3 regions of the Micromonospora sp. NPDC049662 genome follow, and region 3 is predicted to be linked to each of the others. Evidence: riboswitches for the same ligand, from Rfam matches in the RefSeq annotation. Region 3 holds a riboswitch; each other region holds the start of a gene.
The links. Region 3 has a riboswitch for cyclic di-AMP ahead of AB0J36_RS04675 (NlpC/P60 family protein). Riboswitches for the same ligand answer to the same signal wherever they lie in the genome.

Region 1 (7,238 bases), on a different contig from region 3:
CTCGTCGGGCATGGCGGCCCGGCTGCGGTTCTCCATCGCCGCCGCCAAGAGGCACGACGTGCTGCTCATCGACGAGGCGCTCGCCACCGGCGACAAGGGTTTCCGCAAGCGCAGCGAGCAGCGCGTCCGCGAGCTGCGCGAGGGCGCCGGCACGGTGTTCCTGGTCAGCCACCAGCTCTCCTCCGTGCGCGACACCTGCGAACGGACGATCTGGCTGGAATCGGGCCTTATCCGGATGGACGGCCCGACCGACGAGGTCATCCGCGCGTACGAGGCGTTCGCTAACAGCAAGTAGAGTGCCGGCCAACCACCGGCATCGACACGGCAACCAGGACCGCGTCGCCCGCGTTGGGGCGGCGCGGTCCGCGCGTTAAGGTTCATTCCGTCGCCGCTCGGGCGGAACTTTCCGTTAACGCAACCCTGAGAGTGAGGATCCGGCAATGACGCAGGACCAGACCACTGGCCCGGACGCCGCAACGGAGACCCCCGCACCGTGGCGGCCCTCGCGGACAGTGGCCGTGGTGCTGGCCGGCGGCACCGGGACCCGGCTGGGCCTCGGCATCCCCAAGCAACTGCTCAAGATCGCCGGTAAGCCGATCATCGAGCACACCCTGGCGGTCTTCGAGGCCGCTCCGGAGATCGACGAGATCATCGTGCTGATGGCGACCGGTCACGTCGACGACGCCCGGCAGATCGTCGAGAAGGCCGGCCTGCGCAAGGTCACCCAGGTCATCGAGGGCGGCGACACCCGCAACGCGACCACCCGGATCGCGCTGGACGCGGTCGGCCCGGCCGACTGCAACATCCTCTTCCACGACGCCGTCCGCCCGCTGCTCAGCGGCCGGATCGTGCGCGAGTGCGTCAACGCGCTGTGGACCTACGCCGCCGTCGACGTCGCCATCCCCTCCGCCGACACGATCATCCAGGTGGACGAGAACGACTGCATCACCGACATTCCGGTGCGCTCCCGGCTCCGCCGGGGACAGACCCCGCAGGCGTTCCGCTCCCCCACGATCCGTGAGGCGTACCGGATCGCCGAGAACGACCCCGACTTCGCCGCCACCGACGACTGCGGCGTGGTGTTGCGGTACCTGCCGGGCACGCCGATCAAGGTGATCGACGGCTCGGACGAGAACATCAAGGTCACCCACCCGGTCGACGTGCACCTGGCGGACAAGCTCTTCCAGCTCGCGGCCGCGCAGGCGCCCCGGCTGACCGATCACCGCAGCTACACCGAGGAGCTGACGGGCCGCACGATCGTGGTGTTCGGCGGCAGCTACGGGATCGGCCACGAGCTGACCGAGCTGGCGCGGCGCTACGGCGCGCAGGTCTTCCCGTTCAGCCGCTCCACCACGGGCACCCACGTCGAGCGCGCCGAGGACGTCGAGGCCGCGCTGACGACCGCCTTCGAGGCGACCGGCCGGATCGACCACGTGGTGGTCACCGCCGGGATCCTGGAGCGGGGCGCCCTGGCCGAGATGGACGAGGAGACGATGGACCGGGTGTTGCAGGTCAACTTCGTCGGCCCGGTGACCATCGCCCGGCAGGCCCTTCCGTACCTGCAGCAGACCAAGGGTCAGCTGCTGCTCTACACCTCCAGCTCGTACACCCGGGGTCGGGCCCGCTACGCCCTCTACTCGTCCACCAAGGCCGCCCTGGTCAACCTGACCCAGGCGCTCGCCGACGAGTGGGCCGACGTCGGCGTACGGGTCAACTGCATCAACCCGGAGCGGACGGCCACCCCCATGCGTACGCGGGCCTTCGGCGAGGAGCCGGAGAACACCCTGCTGGCCGCGGAGGCCGTCGCCCAGTCCTCGCTCGACGTGTTGATCTCCGACCTGACCGGCCAGGTCATCGACGTACGCCGGGCGCCTGGCGACGGCCCGTCCGTGCCGGCGCAGGCCGGCCCGGACCGGTCCGAGACGCCGGCCGCGGCGTCGACGAACTGACGTCGACGGCACCCCCGCGACACCGAGGGCGGCGATCGGAGCGACATGCGTGGTGACCTGGTTCGCAAGGTGGCCGCCCGGTGCCTGAGCACCGGGCTCGCCGTGCTGGCCTTCGTCGTGCTGGCCCTCACCGGCAGCACCGGGTGGGGCCTCGCGCTGGCCGTCGCCGCGCTGGTGGCGGCGGCCGCTGAGCAGCGGATCCGACCGGGCGCCGACCTGGTGGCAGAGACCGCCCTGATCGCCGCGGCGGTCCTGGTCGGTTACTCCCGACGGCTTGACGACGGCTTCGACCCGGCGCTGGCCGCGACGGCGCTGGTCCTGCTGGGGCTGGTGCTGCTGGTGGGGCCGTTGCGTACCGCCGGCAACCTGGAGATCCGGGCGGCCAACCTGCCGGTACGCGCCTGGACCCCGCTGATCGCTGACCGACTCGGCGTCGCCCTGCTGGGGCTGCTCGCGGTGGTGGCCATCGCCGCCGCGTCGACCCTGCCGGCCGTCGTGGCGCTCGCCGCCAGCCTGCTGGTGGCCGCCGGCGCCGGGGCGGTCGCGCTGGACCTGGCCAAGCGACGGTTCCGCCCGGCCGCCGGCGGTGGGCAGGTCGCCCGCGCGCTACGCCGGCACGAGCCGGAGTTCCTGCTCTACTTCTCCGCACCCCCCGGCTCCGAGTACCAGGTCACCATGTGGCTGCCGTACCTCGAACGGATCGGCCGGCCCTTCCTGGTGCTGGTCCGTGAGCCGGAGTTCGTCGCGCCGATCGCCGCGGCCACCGACGCGCCGGTGGTCTACTGCCCCACGCTGCGCGCGATGGACGAGGCGCTGGTGCCGAGCCTGCGGGTGGCCTTCTACGTCAACCACGGGGCGAAGAACAGCCACTGCATCCGGTTCACCCAGCTCACCCACGTCCAACTGCACCACGGCGACAGCGACAAGGCGCCCAGCGCCAACCCGGTCTCGGGCATCTTCGACCGGATCTTCGTGGCCGGGCCGGCGGCGATCGACCGGTACGCCCGCGCCGGGGTGCAGATCCCGGCCGAGAAGTTCGTCGTGGTGGGCCGTCCCCAGGTCGAGTCGATCGAGGTGCGCCAGGAGCCGACGCGGGGCCTCGCGCACCCGACGGTGCTCTACACCCCGACCTGGACCGGGCACCACGCCGACGCCGACTACTGCTCGCTGCCGGTGGCCGAGGAGCTGCTGCGGCGGCTGCTGGGGCGCGGCGCGACGGTGATCCTGCGGGCGCATCCGTACACGACGCAGAACCCGGCGTCGGCACGCCAGTTGGGCCGGCTCACCGAACTGCTGGCCGTCGACCGCGCCCGCACCGGCCGGCAGCACGTGTTCGGCGCGGCCGCCCGGGAGCTGAGCCTGACCGAGTGCGTCAACCGCTCGGACGCGCTGGTCTCCGACGTCTCCGGGGTGATCTCCGACTACCTCTACTCCGGCAAGCCGTACGCCGTCACCGACATGGGTGACGAGGGCGACCGGTTCACCGAGCGCTTTCCACTGGCCGGCTCGGGCTACGTGCTGCGGCGCGACATGTCCAACGTGGACGCCGTGCTCACGGCCCTGCTGGACACCGACCCGCTGGCCGATGCCCGCTGGGTCACCCGCCGCCGCTACCTGGGCGACTTCCCGGCCGAGTCGTACGCCGAGGGTTTCCTGACCGCCGCCCGCCGCGAGCTGACCTCGGCCCGGGAACTACCCGCGCCCGCAGCCGCCTGACCGGTCAGCGGTACGGCTCCAGCAACGCCAGCACGGCCGCCGGATCCTCCAGGTGCGCGTTGTGCCCGAGACCGGACAGCGTGGCGACCGGTACGCCGTACTCCTTGAGCTGCGCGTCCGTGACCATCGGGTCGTGCTCCCCGCGGGCCAGCACCACCGGCACGTCGGTCGCCGCGAGCAGCGCCGCCAGGTCGGGCGCGCCGACGGCGAACGCGGCGTTGTCCATCGCGAGCCGCCACCGGCCGTCGACCTGACGCAGACCGGCGTCGACCATCGGGTGGTCCGGGAGGACCAGACCGGTGAGGCCGGCGACCCGCAGGTACCGGCGGGCGGCCTCGGTACGGCTGGTGAACCAGCCCACCGGGCGGGCGGCGAGGTCCGCGGCACGGGCCAGCTCGGCCGGCGCCCAGACGGCCTTGATGCCCAAGCCCACCACCGCGTCCACTGGCAGACCGGCGGCGCGGGCCGCCAGCGCCAGGCCGACCACGCCACCGAGCGAGTGCCCGAGCACCACGATGCGGTCGTCGGAGGCCAGGCCCTGCGCGACCCGCTGGGCGAAACCCTCGAAGGAGTACGACGACAGCGGCGCCGACCAACCGTGACCGGCGAGATCGGGCGCCAGCCACCGGCCGGGCCAGTGCTGCTCCAGAAGTGGCGCCCAGGGCAGCCACAGGTCACCCGTCGCCCCCATGCCGTGCAGCAGCAACAGGATCGGCTCCCGGCCAGCTTGACCACCCGATTCATCCACCACGGCCGCAGTCTCCCACGGTTCGCGGCCCGGTACGAGAGCCGTTCACCGGCGTCGCGCCCGACACGGGGACGCCGCGGGCGCCGGCCCCTCGTGGGAGACGGCGCCCGCGGCGTCGTGGGGTGTCGCGCGTTGGTCAGGCGGAGTAACCCCGGGTGGCGATCCAGTTCGCCAGGTCGATCGTGGTGATCCAGTAGGCCGGGTCGGCGGCGTTCGCCGAGTCGGCGATCCGCACCGTACGGCCGTTGTCCTTGTAGCCGACGACGGCGATGTAGTGCCCACCGCCGTAGGAGTGATAGCCGCCCTCGGTGTCGATGGCGTCGCCGACGACGTTCGCCACCACGCCCCGGCCATCGGTGATGGCCTTGACGACGTCGGCCTGAAGACGGTCCATCTGGGCCGGGCTGGGCGTGCCCGCGAACATGCGGGTGCGGTACGGGGAGCCCTTCACCTCGGCGTTGAGCACCCGGGTGGTGTCCTCGGCCGAGTTGGTGCCCATCTCGGTGGTGCCCAGTTCGGCGCCGAGCTCCTCCTGGGTGCGGTCGATCCCGCTGGCGCTGAGCGCGTTGCGGGTGGCCGCCGGGCCGCAGTTGTAGTAGGTGTTCTGCGCCTCGTAGTCGTAGTCGAGCACCTTCGTCGCGGGCGGCTTCGGCGGCGTCGGCTTCCGGGTGACGTCCGGGTTGCTCGTGGCCTTCGCGGCGGGGGACGCGGCGGTGGTGGCCGGGGCGGCGGTGCTCGGTGCGACGCTCGCCGACGGGGCCGCGGACCGGAGTTCGCCACGGGAGGCGACGGTGTCACTGCGCATCTCGGCGACCGTGGTCGGGGTACGCGAGCCGGCCGGGGCGTCGTCGGCGCCGGCGACCAGGGCGCCGGCGGTGGTGGCGATCGCGAGGGCCGCGGCGGAGGCGGCGACGATTTGGTACGGGCGCTCGGTCGCGAGGCGACGGAGCTGGCGCTTCAGGGTGTGCTTCACGAGGTCCTCCACGGTTCACAGGGAGAGCGGCACACCGGGGCTCGACCGGCATCCGGGCAGGCGTCAGCGCGCGGGCGGTGGCCCGCGGATGATGAGCCGCTCAGGGGAACGCCCGGCGCGGCCGGGCGGGAAGTGCGGTGACCCGGGGGGTCAGCTCACCGTCACGAGGCGGATGAGCGGGGACACCGCGTCGCCGTGGAGGCGGCGGAACAACAAGGGGGTCGAGGGGTGCTGCACGAGGATGGAACTCCTTCCGTCACCGCCTACCGGGTTAGCTGACGGATTCGGGCGGGAAGATCGCCCTACCGCGGGCCGTGGCTCGCGGATTCACCCCGGACTTACTGTGGGTCCCCGGTTCGTTGATCACGATTGAGCGGGTCGGCGCGGCGTCGCCTCCTGCGATCGGTAACCGCACCGGACGGGACGACAGTACTGGCCGGTACGCACTCTGCCAAGCCGTGCCCACCTGCGTAAACATCGATTGGCCCAGCAATTTCTGCGCGTTCTGCCGCTGACGTGACTCGATGGGACAACGGGTTCCGCCGGCACCTGTGGGCGACAACCGGACAGGTGGCCGACAACGCGGCCACAATCGCGGGCGCAATGGCCGCCGATGATGCCCGCCGCCCGATTTCCGCCGCCGGTGACCCGCCTCACATAACGGATCGGGCTCAACCGGCCCGGGCCGGACGCCAGCGTGCCACGAGGGCCGTACGCGACGGCCGCGTCGCGGTGCGCCGGGAGAACGCCGGGCTCGGCCGCGACCGGACCGCCGCCACGTACGCCTCCTCGGCGAGGACGCGCGCCGACTCGGCGGCCACCTCGGCGTCCCGCCAGGACGACCGCTCCCGCTCGGCGGCCGTCCGGTGCTCGGCCAGCCTCGCGTCACGGATCGCCCGGATGAGCAGCGTCTCCTGCTCGACCGGGTGCCGGCGGGGGTCCCAGCCGCGCCGGTGCCCGAACACGTCGCCGAGCTGAGCCATGGTCAACTCCCCCCGCCAGTGCGCCGCCATGGCGGCACGGTGCAGATAGCGCTCCCTCGCCGCGTACTCGGCGGGGGTGTGCGGGGTACGCGGTGTCGGCAACGCCCCGGCACCGGCGACCCGACGGGCGGCCGTGTCCGCCTCGTCGTACGCGGTCCAGGCCCGCTGCGCCTCGTCCTGAGCGACCAGCCAGTCAGCGCGCCGCCGTCGGGCGGTCCGCGCGGCCCGGGCGGCGGCCACGGCCACCTCCTCGGCGTACCGGCGCAGGTCGGCCATCTCGGCGACGGCCATCTCGCGGGCGGTGGGTGTCGGCGGCGTGGGGTCGGCCGCGGGCGAGTCCCGCTCCGGTCGGGCCACCAGGACGGCGAGGACCGTCAGCGCCAGCAGGAACAGGGCCGACCAGATGGCGGCGGCCTGGGGCACCTCGGTCAGGAACTGGTAGAAGACGACGGTTTCCATGATCGACACCTCGGCATGAGCACGTAAGCGATGGGATGCCGCACGGGCGGGTGCGGGCGGTGTGTCGTCAGGTGTGGTGACTGGCGTTCGGTCTGGCGGCGTCGCCGGTGATGGAGATCTCGGCGCGCCACACTCCGGCGCTCGCGGGACGGCGTGCCGCCCCGGTGACTGACCCCGCTAGGCCGGCGGGGCGCGGGGGGCCCGGCTGGCCGAGCCGGCGGCGCGGAGGGGCCGCTCCGAGCCCGTGCGCGCCGAGGTCACGCCCGCCAATGGGCGGGGCAACGCGTCCGAACCACCGTGCCGGGCGGGCTGCGGCTCGACCGACCGCGCGGAGGCGTCAGCGCCAAGCTCTGCGGCTCGTCCCTCGCCGACCCTGTCGGTGGCGGCCGAGCCGGTGGCGGCGCGGTCGG
Region 2 (7,238 bases), on a different contig from region 3:
GACCGACGCCGGCCAACCCGGCCAGTCGCTTGATCATCGAAGGTCCTCTCCGTCACGGTGGGTGTTCCGGGCCGATGCTAGGAAGCGTCGGCAACCACGCTGGCGGGTCGGGCCGGGACCGCTGGCGCGACACGCCGGTCCCACGCGGGGCGGGCGTACGGGACGGCACGGATGTCGGGCCTGCCGGACCGCGACCGCTACCCTGGTCCGGCGACGCGTCGGTTCCGACCGATCGTCGACTGATCAGATAACGAAAAGTATTGAATGATCAGATGCCGAAAAGTGGGGATATGGGCGACTTTGTCCGCTCGGATCCGTGAATTGCTCATCCCGAGGGGTGGCGACCGAGGCCGTTGGAGGAATACTCTCGGTCGCGGCCCGCGTACTGATGAGGCGCCCGGGGGACGGGCGGGTGGAGGTGCTCGCGTGAGCCTGTCGATCGTGAAGTCGGTCCTGTCCGGTGGTGTCGTCGAGATCGCCCCGCGGGGTGAGATCGACGTCGACACAGCGTACGAGGTGCGAGAGGCGATTGCGGAGGTGCTGGCCAAGAGCCGTCCGCTGCGCATCGAGCTGAACATGAGGCTGGTCACCTTCATCGACTCCGTGGGCATCAGCGCCATGGTCGCCGGCTTCCAGACCGCCGAGGTCAGTGGCGTCAAGCTGGTCGTCACCGAGCCGAGCCGGTTCGTGCACCGTCAGCTCTGGGTGACCGGCCTGCTCGGTCTCTTCGGTGCACCGGAGCCCTACTTCGCCGGGGCCGCCACCCCCGAGGTGCTTCCCGGCGCCTGAGGCGCGGGTGGCCACCGTCAGGCCTGCGCGTCCGGACCGGTCAGGTCCACGTCGGTCACCTCGGTGACTGCCCGGATCGCCGTGACCGACGCGTAGCCGGCGGCCAGCAACGCCACGTCGGTGCCGGGCTGCGCGGCCTGCCCGGGCTCCTGCAACGAGGCGGCGCAGAGCACCACGTCGACCCGAGGGACAGCACCAGTCCGTCCGGCCGTTGCCAGCCCAGGGCGGCGTACGGGACGATCGTGCGACCAGCGACGTCGGGAGACGGTGTGTTCGGCAGCGATACCTTCAGCTACACCGTCCAGGCCCGCTGCTCAGTCGCCGAGGCGGCGGCGCTGTTGAGCGACCTGACCCGTCAGGGTGAACTGCATCCCCTGATCGTGCGGGTGCGCGAGGTGCCGCCCCGCCCGGGGGCCCGCGCCAGCTACACGATCAACGACAGGCTGGTCGCCGGCCCGCTGCGCTTTCGCACCACGTACCACGCGGACGTGCTGGTCAGCGAGCCCGACGAGATCGTCACCGTGGCCCGCCAGTGGCCCGCCACCACGGTTCGCAACCACACCCGGCTGCGCGCCGAGCCGGACGGTCTGGTCCGCATCGACGTCGACATCACCCTGCGCGCGCCGACACCCCTGTTCCGGTACGCCTTCGGTCAGGCCCGCGCCGCCCACCTCGCCCTGGCCGCGCGCCTCGGCGCGGCCCTCGACGACCCCGCGCCGTGAGCCCTCGGTCCCGCGCCCACTACTTCCTTATTGGTGCGTGACGTGGCGCCACGGGGCGCGCAGGGCGATCCCGCGTCGTGCCGCCGGCGGGTCGGCGTCCCCAGGGCTTGTACGTCGACAGGACCGTCGCGATGATCATGAGGCTGGTCGACACCGCGGGCGCGATCACCAGGTCGGCGCGGTCCCGCGCCGGTAGCGCGGCGCCCAGCGCGGCGGCGTGCCGCAGGTTCGGGGTGAGCAGGAACAGCACCAGCCCGACCATCACTGTGGTGATCACGAGCTTGATCACCACCCAGCGGTAGCGCAGCAGGCCCCAGGGGGTGAGCAGCGCGCTGGCGACACCGACGAGCCACACGAGCACGCTCAGCGGCGCGAAGAGCACGGTGCCGACGAGCCCGGCGACCGGGTAGACCACGGCCGGGTCGGCGCCGCGCTGTGCCGCGATGCCGAGGGTGAGTAGCACCAGGTCGGCCCCGAGCCAGCCGAGGGAGGTGACCAGGTGCAGGGTGAGCAGGGCCTTGCGCGTGCGGGGCGCGATTCGCGGCATACCCGAATGCTCCCGGCCCGACCCCGCGTGGTCGTCCGACCAGCGACGACGTCCGGGGTACGCCCGCTGACGTACCCCGGACGGCGTCGGTGGTCAGTACACCGACAGGTGCACGTGGTTGGTGTGGTCGCTGGAGGGGTCGCCGTTCCCCCCGCTGTACGACTTCCAGCCGCTGCTGGGTAGCCAGATCTGCTTGAACCAGATCACGTAGAGCACCGCGAGCCGGTCGGCGTTGCGGATGAAGTACGCGGCCAGGTTGTTGCCGTACGTCTTGTCGCCGCCGGTGGCGATCCCGCCGAAGCCACCCTTCTGCGCGGCGAAGTCGCAGGCCCGGCCCTTGGGGTGCTCGCCCGAGCCGCCGTTGCGGTGACAGGAGACGTACCGGGTGAAGCCGGCGGCCTTGGCCTGGTTGAGCGCGTGCAGGGTACGGGGGGTGATGCAGCCGCTGGCCGGGGTGGGGTCGTTGATGCTGCACGACTCGGATGGCCAGGAGCCGTCGGAGTTGCGCGGTGCGGGCTGGGCGTTGGCGGTGGAGGTGCCACGGTTGGAGCCGGCTTCGGTGTCGGCGGCGGCGCTGGCGCGTGCCTTGTCGTTGGCGACGGTCAGGGCCCGCTCGGCCTGCTCCTTGCGCTTGGCCATCACCTCGACCTGCTTACGCTGCTCCCGGATCTCGCCGTCGAGGGCGACGCGGGTGCGGTTCGCCTCGTCCCGGGTGGCGTGCAGGTCGCGCAGCACCCGGTCCTCGTTGGCGGCCACCACGTCGAGGGCGGCGGCCCGGTCCATGAAGCCCTCGGGGGTGTTGCTGTTGAGCAGGGCCGAGACGGTGCTGAGTCGGCCGGTGCGGTACGCGACGCCGGCGATCTCGCCGACCTTGCCGTTGCGTACGGTCATCTCGGCCTCGGTGTCCTTCAGCTTGACCGCGAGCTGCTGTTGCCGCTGGATGGAGGTGTCCAGCGCGCGCTTCGCGTCCAGGTAGCCCTTGCTGGCCGCCTCGAGCTGGGCCCGTAGCGCCGGGGTGCCGCCCTCCTCGTCGCCGTCGGGCGCGGCGGCGGCCCGCAGGCCGGCGGGGGGAGCGGCGGTGGCGGCGCCGACCGGAAGCGCGACGCCGAGGGTGACCATCATGACGATCAGTGCCGCAAGCCGGGCGGCGGGTGGTCGTGCTGGTGCCACTACGCATGTCCTTCCGTCAGCCGCCGACCGGGTTAGCTGACGGGTTCGGGACGGAAGATCCCTACCGCTGACGCGGATGCACCCCAGGAACATGGTTCCCCGGTTCGCCCTGTCGGGCGATTAGGCGACGGCCGCCACCGGCGCCGGGAGGCGCCGCCGGGTGGTGGCCGGGACAGAGCCTACCGGTGCTGGTGGGGTCTGTGCAGCCGATGTGACGGAAGGTGCCGGCACCATCGCGAAGGATGACGGTCACCACTCGACGGAACCGCAGGCGCCCGGGGCGGCACCGGGTTCGGTCTGCAGCGTGGCGTGCTCGATGCGGAAGTCGTCCCGCAGGGCGGTACGCGCCGCAGTGAGCACCGCGCCGACCTCCGCGCCGGGCGCCATGGTCAGGTGCGCGGAGGCCACCTCCATGCCCGAGGTGAGCGTCCAGACGTGCAGGTCGTGCACCTCGACCACGCCGGGCACCGCGGCCAGACGGTCGTGCACGGCGGTGACCTGGAGGTGTTCCGGGGCGGCCTGCACGAGGATGCGTACGGCGGCCCGCCCCAGCCGCCAGGTGCGCGGCAGGATGAACACGCCGATCGCGACCGCGACCAGCGGATCGGCCCACCACCAGTCGGTGACGGCGATGAGCAGCGCAGCGCCGATCACGCCGAGCGAGCCGAGCAGGTCGCCCAGCACCTCCAGGTAGGCGCCCTGGAGGTTGATGCTCTCCCGGGCGCCGGCGCGCAGCAGCCCGAAGGCGACCACGTTCGCGAGCAGGCCGAGGATGGCCACCGTGAGCATCGGACCGCTGAGCACCCGGTGCGGGTCGCCGAACCGGCCGATCGCCTCGATCACCACGTAGACCGCCACGCCGGAGAGCAGGACGGCGTTGGCCAGCGCGGCGAGAACTTCGAGGCGGTAGAGCCCGAAGGTGCGTTGCGGGTCGCCGGTGGCCCGCCGCGTGGCGGTGATCGCGGCGAGCGCCATCCCGATGCCGAGTACGTCGGTGAACATGTGCCCGGCGTCGGAGAGCAGCGCCAGCGAGCCGGTGTGGAAGGCGGTCACCGCCTCGACCACCATCAGGGCAGCGAGCAGTCCGAAGGCCGCCCAGAGCCGTCCGCGATGCTGGTGGGCGGCGTTGGCGACCGACCCGTGGTGGTGGTCATGTCCTGCTCCCACGAGACCCACCCTCCGACGTCGCCCGGGACCCGGTCAAATGTATGCTCACATCGCTATGTGTGCAAGTGTAGGGCGAGGGCCGGCCCCTGGGCGCGCCAACCCGACGGTCAGCCGGTCGGGTCGACGGTGGTGAGCCGCTGGGTTGCCCGGGAGAGCGCCACGTAGAGCGTGCGTACACCCGAGCCCGGATCGGCCCGGATCTCGCTGGGGGCGACCAGCACGACTCCGTCGTACTCCATGCCCTTGGCCTCCAGGCTGGTCACCACCTGCAGGCGCGTCGCGCCGAGCGCGTCGAGCCAGCCGGCGACCTCGTCGCGGCGGGTGACCGGCGTGATCACCCCGACCGTGCCGTCGACCTCGCCCAGCAGGCCGGTGGCCGCCTGTACGGCCGCGGCCTGGAGCCCGGCGGGCGGCACCACCAGCTCGACCGGGTCGACGCCGGTGGAGCGGACGGCCCTCGGCAGGGGCAGGTCCGGATAGAGCCGGCGGATCTCCGCCGCCGCCACCGCGAAGATCTCCGCCGAGTTGCGGTAGTTGGTGGTGAGCGTGAACTCGTGCCGTTTGCGCCGGCCCAGCGCCTGGTCGCGGGAGCGGGTCAGCTCCTCGGGGTCACCGGTCCAGGCGGTCTGCGCCGGGTCGCCCACCACCGTCCACGAGGCCAACCGCCCACGCCGACCGATCATCCGCCACTGCATCGGCGAGACGTCCTGCGCCTCGTCGACGACCACGTGCGCGTACTCCCGGTAGTCCTCCGGCCGCTCCCGGGCCGCCGCGCGGGCGGCCCGCTGCCGGTCGGCCGCGGTGCTCAGCTCACGAACGCCGCCCGCGAGCTGGAACGGGTCGCGCCGGGCCCGCGCCGGTTTCACCGGCTTGCCGAGCAGCGCGTCCAGCTCGTCGAGCAGCGCCACGTCCGCGATGGTCAGGCCCTCGGAATCCAGGCTCTGGTACGCCGTGCCGAGCAGCCGGATCTCCGCGCCGGAGAGGATCCCGCCGGCGTACCGGCGCAGCCGATCCGGTCGAGCCAGCCAGCCCAGCACGTGCCGGGGGTGCAGGCGCGGCCACCAGGCCTTGAGGAACTCCCGGAACTCCGGCCGCTCCGCGATCTCGTCCTCGAAGGCCCGCTGCTCGGGCAGCCGGCCGATGTTCACGCGCCGGGCCTGCGCCCACAGCGCGGCGAAGACACCGTCGAAGCCGGCGCGGCGAACCTCGTTGCGCCGGGCGCCCCGGTGCAGCGCGCGGTCCCGAATCGCGTCCAGCTCGCGGCGGTCCAACCGCAGCAGCCCGCCCCGGTAGAGCAGGCGCAGCTCGCCAGGAGCCCCCGGCACCGCGTCGCGGGCCGCCCGTTCCAGCACCCGGCGCATGCGCAGCGAGCCCTTCACCGCCGCCACCTCGGGCGGGTCGGTTCGGGTGGCCGTCATCCCCGGGAACAGGGTGCCCAGCGAGTGCAGGGTCGCGGTGTCCTCGCCGAGCGACGGCAGCACCGAGGCGATGTACTCGACGAAGACGGTCGACGGCCCGACCACCAGGATGCCGCCACCGGCGTACCGGCTGCGGTCGGAGTAGAGCAGGAAGGCCGCCCGGTGCAGGGCGACCGCCGTCTTGCCGGTCCCCGGGCCGCCCGCGACGATCGTCACCCCGGAGCCGGGCGACCGGATCGCCTCGTCCTGCTCCCGCTGAATCGTCGCGACGATGTCGCGCATGCCGCGACCGGTGGCCCGGGAGAGGGTGGCCAGCAGCGCGCCGTCACCGACGACCGTCATCCCCTCCGGGGCCGCCTCCGGATCGAGCAGGTCGTCCTCTATGCGGGTGACCCGCTCCCGCTGGGACTGGATGGTGCGGCGACGCACCACGCCCAGCGGCTGCGCGGGGGTGGCCTGGTAGAACGCCGACGCGGCCGGCGCCCGCCAGTCGACGACGAGGGTGCTGGCGTCCTCGTCACGGATGCCGAGCCGCCCGACGTGCAGCACCTGCCGGTCGCGCAGGTCCAGCCGGCCGAAGACCAGGCCCTCGTGTTCGGCGTCGAGGGTGTGCCGCCGCTGAGCCGCGTGGAAGACCATCGCGTCGCGTTCGACGAGCGCGCCGAACGTGCCCACCCGCGCCATCCGGTAGCCGTCCCGCTCGGCGCGCACCGCCGACTGCCGTAGCTCGGCCAGTCGGGCGTACACCCGGTCGAGGTGCCGTTGCTCGACGGCGATCTCCTGCTCCAGGGCGGTCTGGTCGGTCAACGCACGCTCCTTCGATGTCGCCGGCAAGCGGCGCGAACCGCGCGGGCCAACCGCAGAAGGGTACGGCCCCCGACCCGACCCGCCGCGCCCGAGGTGCGCGAACGTGCTCAGCGACCCGCCGCGACGGCGCTCACGACCGGCCCGTGCGGCGGGGGTGCGCCGTTCGGGCCGGGCCCGTGCGGCGAGGGTGCGGCGCTGGGGCCGGGCCCGTGCGGCGGGGGTGCGGCGAGCACCCGGCCCAGGACACCGGTCAGGGCCGCGTTCACCTCAATCGGACGCTCCATCATCAGCATGTGGCCGGCGCCCGGGCAGACGGTCAGCTCGGTGGCCGGCAGGACGGCGGCGATCGACTCGGCGCACGGCGGCGGGGTCAGCCGGTCCCGGTCACCGACCAGGGCGGCGGCCGGCAGGTGCGCCAGGGCGGCGAGGGTGTCCAGCCGGCGCTGAGCGCCGATCGAGGCGCGGAAACCGCCGATCGAGCGCAGCGAGGCGCGGGCCACCGCCGACGTGACCAACCGGATGTCGGAGGGATCGCAGCGGTCGCCGAAGAGCATCCACCGGATGCTCGGCTGCAGCGCGTTGAGCAGCGCCCGGGGCGCTCGCCACGAGCCGCAGCGG
Region 3 (5,663 bases):
AACGCTGCCCGCGCTCCCACCCAACACGCGAACTCCTGTCGCCGGCTCCGTCACGACGGAGCCGGCACCGGCGTATCTGCCCCCAGGGCCGTGGTCAGGCGGCCGTGCACTGGACGTCGCGGCTGCGGCGGGTCGGGCGCGTCTGCGGTACGGCCGCGGGCGCGGCCGCCGCGGGCGGGGTCTGCGGATCGAGCCAGACCTGGACGGCCGGACGCCCCACGGCGATGCCCAGGCCGTGCTGGTCACGACGGGTCAGCATCGCCACGTCGACGGTGAACTCGAACAGCCGCCAGTCGGCCCGCGGCTCGGCCCGAGCGCTCTGCGCCAGCCGGGCCACCCGGACCGGATCGGTGACCGGCCAGGCGTGACCCGCCACGTACGCCTCGTCGTCGCTCTCCTCCGGAGGGAACGAATGCAGCGCGTATCGGCCGTCCCGTTCGAGGTCCCGGCGCTTCGGCGAGTCGATGATGAAGCAGAACAGACCCTCGTCGGTGATGACCGGGGAGACCGGATGGACCCGGGGCCCACCGTCGGCACGGACCGTGGCCAGATAGCCGAAGCCCGGCCCGTACTGCTGCAGGAGAACGCGGATGCCGTCGGCGAGGCGGGGCTCGTCGACGGCGAAATCGGACCAGGAAGCCATGCGAGCATTCTATCGAACAAATGTACGAGGAGCGACCTCGACACGCTGGTCACCGCCCACCTCGCTATGGTGGTCCGATGCTGCTCTCCGACCGTGACCTGGTCTCCGAGATCAAGGCCGGCACGCTGGGCCTGGAGCCGTTCGAGCCCACCCTGGTCCAACCCTCCAGCATCGACGTACGACTCGACCGGCTGTTCCGGGTCTTCAACAACCATCTCTACACCCACATCGACCCGGCCATGCAGCAGGACGACCTGACCTCGGTGGTCGAGGTGCCCGACGGCGAGCCGTTCGTGCTGCACCCGGGAGAGTTCGTGCTCGCCTCGACGCTGGAGGTGATCTCGCTCGGCGACCAGCTCGCCGGCCGACTGGAGGGGAAGAGCTCGCTGGGCCGCCTCGGCCTGCTCACCCACTCAACCGCCGGGTTCATCGACCCGGGCTTCTCCGGGCACGTCACGCTGGAGCTGTCCAACGTGGCGAACCTGCCGATCACCCTCTGGCCGGGCATGAAGATTGGTCAGCTCTGCATCTTCCGACTCTCGTCGCCCGCCGAACACCCGTACGGCTCGGTGGTCTACGGCTCGCGTTACCAGGGTCAGCGAGGCCCGACGCCCAGTCGCTCCTGGCAGAACTGGCGTGCCTGGCCGACGCGCTGATCCGCCCTTGCGATGTAAGGAAGGGCCCCCTTCTATACCTGAGGCGTTAGAAGGGGGCCCTTCCTTACATCTCAGCCGGGGCGGCCGTAGCTGTGGATGGGCCCGTCGTCGACCTTCTTCATCTTGACGGGCACGCCGGCCTGGGAGGCGTGCACCACCCAGCCGTCGCCGACGTACATGCCGACGTGGTGGATGTCGCTGTAGTAGAAGACCAGGTCACCGGGGCGCAGGTCGCCCTTGCTGACGTTCTTGGTCACCCGGCTCTGCGCGGCGGCGTTGTGCGGCAGCGACACACCGGCCTTCGCCCAGGCGGCCAGCATCAGCCCGGAGCAGTCGTACGAGTTCGGACCCTCGGCGCCCCACACGTACGGCTTGCCGATCTGGGCGCAGGCGAACTTGACCGCGATGCCGGCACCGCCACCCGGGTAGCTGGCCGGGCAGGGCGCGGGACGCAGCGAACCGCCGCCGCCGTTGCCGTACACCTTGAGGCGCAGCTTCTGTAGCCGGTCGATCTCCTCGTTGATCTGCTTCTTCTTCGCCGCCAACTGGGCCTCGGTGCGGGTCAGCTGGACCACCATCTCGTCCAGCGGCGCCTTCTGCCGGGCCAGCTCGTTGCGCAGGTCGGCGACCTGGCGGACGTCCTCCTGCTGGTTGTGGGCGAAGCGGTCGAGCATTTCGAGCTGACCGACCATCTCACTGGGCGACCGGCTGCCGAGCATCGTGTTGACGGTCGACAGGTTTTCACCCATGTACGCGCGGACGGCCAGCGCGCTGACCTTGTCCATCGCGGCGTCGACCTGGCGCTCCAGCGGCGCGATGCGGGCGGCGAGCGTGTCGGCCTGCTTGCGCTTGAGGGCCAGGTCGGCTCGGGTGGCGTTGTGCCGCTCGATGATCGGTTCGAGCTTGTTCCAGTCGTCGTCGATCTGCCGTTCGATCTCGGCGACGGACGGGTCGGCGTGGGCCACCGTGGCGCTACCGGTCAGGACGACGGCGACGCCGACCAGGGCGGCGAGGGCGGTGGTGAAGCGGGACCAGCGTGGACGCGGCACGATCGACGTCGGGTCGGCCGAGGCCGACCGTCCGGACGACGGCCGCGGGGCTTGGAGGGCCACCGGGTTCCGTACTCCTTCTTCCTGACCGCCTACCGGGTTAGCTGACGGGTTCGGGCGGGAAGTGGGCGCCCTACCGCAGGAACTGCGGATTCACCCCGAGGAACCTGGGTCCCCGGCTCGCTCGCGAGCGACTCGGCGGTGTCGGTCCGTTACCGCCCGGGGTGGGCAGACCTGCTACCGGGCCGACGAATGACCAGAGTAGAGACGGCCGTTACCGATCCGCAACCCGTGCGGCCGTGACACTCCGTACCGATTGCGGCGGGCCATCGAGCGGACGTGAAGATTTCCTTCCGTACGTTTCGAAACATGGAAAGGTATTGACGCGGGCTCCCGAGCAGGACGAAGGTGACGGCACCGACACCAGTTCACATGTAGGGGGTTCGATGAAACGTCCGACCCTGCTCGCCGTCGCGCTCGTCACCGCCACGGCGGCCGTGCCGCTGTCCGCCGGCCCGGCCACCGCGGCCCCCGCCGCCGACCGCCAGCAGCAGTACGCCGCCGCGGCGACCGAGTACGGCGTACCCATCGACGTACTACTCGGCGTCTCCTACCTGGAGTCCCGCTGGGACAGCAATGCCGGCACGCCGAGCACCAGCGGCGGCTACGGCCCGATGCACCTGACCGACGCCCGGCACGTGACCGCCCTGCCCCGGGGCGGTCACCACGACGCCCCGGGAGAGGATCCGCGCGGCGACGAGTCCCGTCGTCCTCTCGCACCGGCGCCCGCCCCCGGCAACGCGCCGCCCAGCGCCGCGCTGCAGACCGTGGACGCCGCCGCCGCGCTCACCGGCGCCACCGCCGAGGCGCTGCGCACCGACCCGACGACGAACCTCCGGGGTGGGGCGGCGCTGCTGGCCGCGTACCAACGGGAGGTCGGCGCCCCGGTCGGAGTCGGCACCGACCCGGGCACCTGGTACGGCGCGGTGGCCCGCTATGCCGGCGCGGACAGCGCCGATGCCGCGGCGGCCTTCGCCGACGAGGTCTTCACCACGATCGGCGCGGGCGAGACGCGGGTGACCGACGACGGCCAGCGGGTCACGCTGCCGGCCCGGGCGGTACGACCCGAGCGGTCCTGGCTGGACCGACTGGGGCTGCGGCGACTCGCCCGCCCGGACGGGTTGGAGTGCCCGAGCACCGTGTCCTGTGAGTGGATCCCGGCACCCTACGCGGCGTTCGGCGACGGCGACTACGGCAACCACGACCTGTCCGACCGGCCCGCCCGGCAGAAGATCGAGTACATCGTCATCCACGACACCGAGGCGAGTTGGGCGACCACCCTGCAACTCGTCCAGGACCCAACCTACGTGAGCTGGCACTACTCGCTGCGCTCGGTGGACGGGCACATCGCCCAGCACGTCCGCACCAAGGACGTCGCCTGGCACGCCGGCAACTGGTACGTCAACGCCAAGTCGATCGGGCTGGAACACGAGGGCTTCGCCGCGCAGGGCACCTGGTACACGGAGGCGATGTACCGCACGTCGGCGAAGCTGGTGCGGCACCTCGCGCTGCGGCTGGGCATCCCGCTGGACCGCCAGCACATCATCGGCCACGACAACGTGCCCGGCACCACGGCGGCGACGGTCCGCGGGATGCACTGGGACCCCGGGCCGTACTGGGACTGGACGCACTACTTCGACCTGCTGCACGCCCCACGGCTGGACACCGGCAGCCCGGCCACCGGGCTGGTCCGGATCGACCCCGACTACGCGACAAACCAGCCGGCGTTCACCGGATGCGTCACCCCCGGGACGCCGTGCGCGCCCCGCGGCTCCTCGTCGGTGGTGCTACGCACCGCGCCGGCTCCGGACGCGCCACTGGTCAACGACATCGCGCTGCGCCCCGACGGCACCCCGAACACGATGGACGTGTCGGACCACGGTGCCCGCGCGTCCGCCGGCCAGACGTACGCGCTGGCCGGTCGACAGGGCGACTGGACGGCCATCTGGTACCTCGGGCAGCGGGCGTGGTTCCACAACCCCGCGTCCGCGCCGACGGCCACCTGGACGGTCGGCATGGTGGTCACCCCGAAGCCCGGCCGGGCCACGGTCCCCGTCTACGGGCGGGCGTACCCGGAGCAGGCGGCCTACCCGGCCGGCGTGCCGTACCAGGCGATCTCACCGTTGCAGTACACCCTCGCCGCCGGCCAGCGGTACGCCGTCGGCGCGGTGCTGCCCGGCGAGTACTACCGGGCCAGCACGTTCGACGGCTCCTCGCCCGGCGACTGGACGGTGATCCGGGGCCAGAACCGGTACGCGCAGATCCAGTTCGGCCACCGCGTCATGTACGTCGACCTCGCCGACGTGCAGTTGCTGCCGTCCCCGGTGGGCGCACCCCGCTGAGGAACCACGACGGCCCCCGGTCGAGGTGACCGGGGGCCGTCGTCGTGCGTGCTGGGGATCAGCCAGGTCGGCGGAACCCGGCGACCGGCATGGTGTTGATGCTGGACACCTGCACCGGTTTACCGGCGCGTGGCGCGTGCACCATCTGGTTGTTGCCCAGATACAGCCCGACATGACTCAGGCCCGAGTAGAAGAAGACCAGGTCACCGGCACGGGCGTCGGCGCGCGAGACGGCCTTGCCCTCGTTCCACTGATCACCCGTGTGGTGGGTGAGGTAGATCCCGGCCGACTTGTAGGCGTACTGGGTCAGGCCCGAGCAGTCGAACGAGTTCGGGCCGGTGGCGCCCCAGACGTACGGGTCGCCGACCTGCTGGCAGGCGGTCTTGATCGCCTTCTGCGCCGCCACAGAGACCACGCCGTTGATGGTCGGGCAGCCGGCGGTCTTGACCGTGGTCTTGGGCATCGACGCTTCGAGCTTCTTGATCTCGGCGTCGATCTGCTTCTTCTTGGCCGCCAGCTCGCTCTGCTGCTTGGTCTGGGTGGCGATCAGCGCGTCCAGCTTCTGCTTCTCGCCGTCGTACTTGGCCCGGACGGCGAGCACACCCTCAACCTGCTTGCGCTCCTGGGAGGCGAGCCGGTCGAGGAGGGTGAGCTGCTCGGTGAGCGTGTCCGGCTTGGCGCTGACCAGCAGCGCGCCGATCTCCTGCGAGGGGCCCGACATGTAGTAACGGGAAGCGAGGTCGCCGACCCGGTTGAGTGCCAGCTCGCTCTGCAGGGCCAGCGGCTCGATCTTCTTCTGAAGCTCGGACGACTTCTTGCGGTTGACGGCGAGTTGCGCCCGCACCTTGTTGTACTTCTCGATCGTGGGCTCCAACTCCTCCCACTTCTTGTCGATCTGCGCCTCGATCTCGTC

Region 1: it holds a riboswitch for cyclic di-AMP, as region 3 does, so the genes downstream of both, AB0J36_RS23525 (C39 family peptidase) here and AB0J36_RS04675 (NlpC/P60 family protein) in region 3, are expected to answer to the same signal.
Region 2: it holds a riboswitch for cyclic di-AMP, as region 3 does, so the genes downstream of both, AB0J36_RS07395 (hypothetical protein) here and AB0J36_RS04675 (NlpC/P60 family protein) in region 3, are expected to answer to the same signal.

The regions. Positions count from the first base shown of each region.
Region 1 is NZ_JBFAOC010000035.1:41,804-49,041, forward strand. Features, by position in the region: gene AB0J36_RS23505 (ABC transporter ATP-binding protein) at 1-295, shown strand, start outside; gene AB0J36_RS23510 (bifunctional cytidylyltransferase/SDR family oxidoreductase) at 441-1,949, shown strand; gene AB0J36_RS23515 (CDP-glycerol glycerophosphotransferase family protein) at 1,995-3,665, shown strand; gene AB0J36_RS23520 (alpha/beta hydrolase) at 3,670-4,416, opposite strand; gene AB0J36_RS23525 (C39 family peptidase) at 4,550-5,398, opposite strand; cyclic di-AMP (ydaO/yuaA leader) riboswitch at 5,632-5,772, opposite strand; gene AB0J36_RS23530 (hypothetical protein) at 6,058-6,828, opposite strand; gene AB0J36_RS23535 (hypothetical protein) at 7,006-7,238, opposite strand, start outside.
Region 2 is NZ_JBFAOC010000006.1:194,819-202,056, forward strand. Features, by position in the region: gene AB0J36_RS07370 (hypothetical protein) at 1-37, opposite strand, end outside; gene AB0J36_RS07375 (STAS domain-containing protein) at 427-789, shown strand; gene AB0J36_RS07380 (hypothetical protein) at 807-962, opposite strand; gene AB0J36_RS07385 (SRPBCC family protein) at 1,059-1,511, shown strand; gene AB0J36_RS07390 (hypothetical protein) at 1,531-2,058, opposite strand; gene AB0J36_RS07395 (hypothetical protein) at 2,152-3,180, opposite strand; cyclic di-AMP (ydaO/yuaA leader) riboswitch at 3,234-3,365, opposite strand; gene AB0J36_RS07400 (cation diffusion facilitator family transporter) at 3,478-4,395, opposite strand; gene AB0J36_RS07405 (AAA family ATPase) at 4,503-6,620, opposite strand; partial or broken gene AB0J36_RS07410 (alpha/beta hydrolase) at 6,848-7,238, opposite strand, start outside.
Region 3 is NZ_JBFAOC010000004.1:66,138-71,800, forward strand. Features, by position in the region: gene AB0J36_RS04665 (pyridoxamine 5'-phosphate oxidase family protein) at 95-643, opposite strand; gene dcd (dCTP deaminase) at 721-1,299, shown strand; gene AB0J36_RS04675 (NlpC/P60 family protein) at 1,371-2,411, opposite strand; cyclic di-AMP (ydaO/yuaA leader) riboswitch at 2,424-2,559, opposite strand; gene AB0J36_RS04680 (N-acetylmuramoyl-L-alanine amidase) at 2,795-4,750, shown strand; gene AB0J36_RS04685 (NlpC/P60 family protein) at 4,809-5,663, opposite strand, start outside.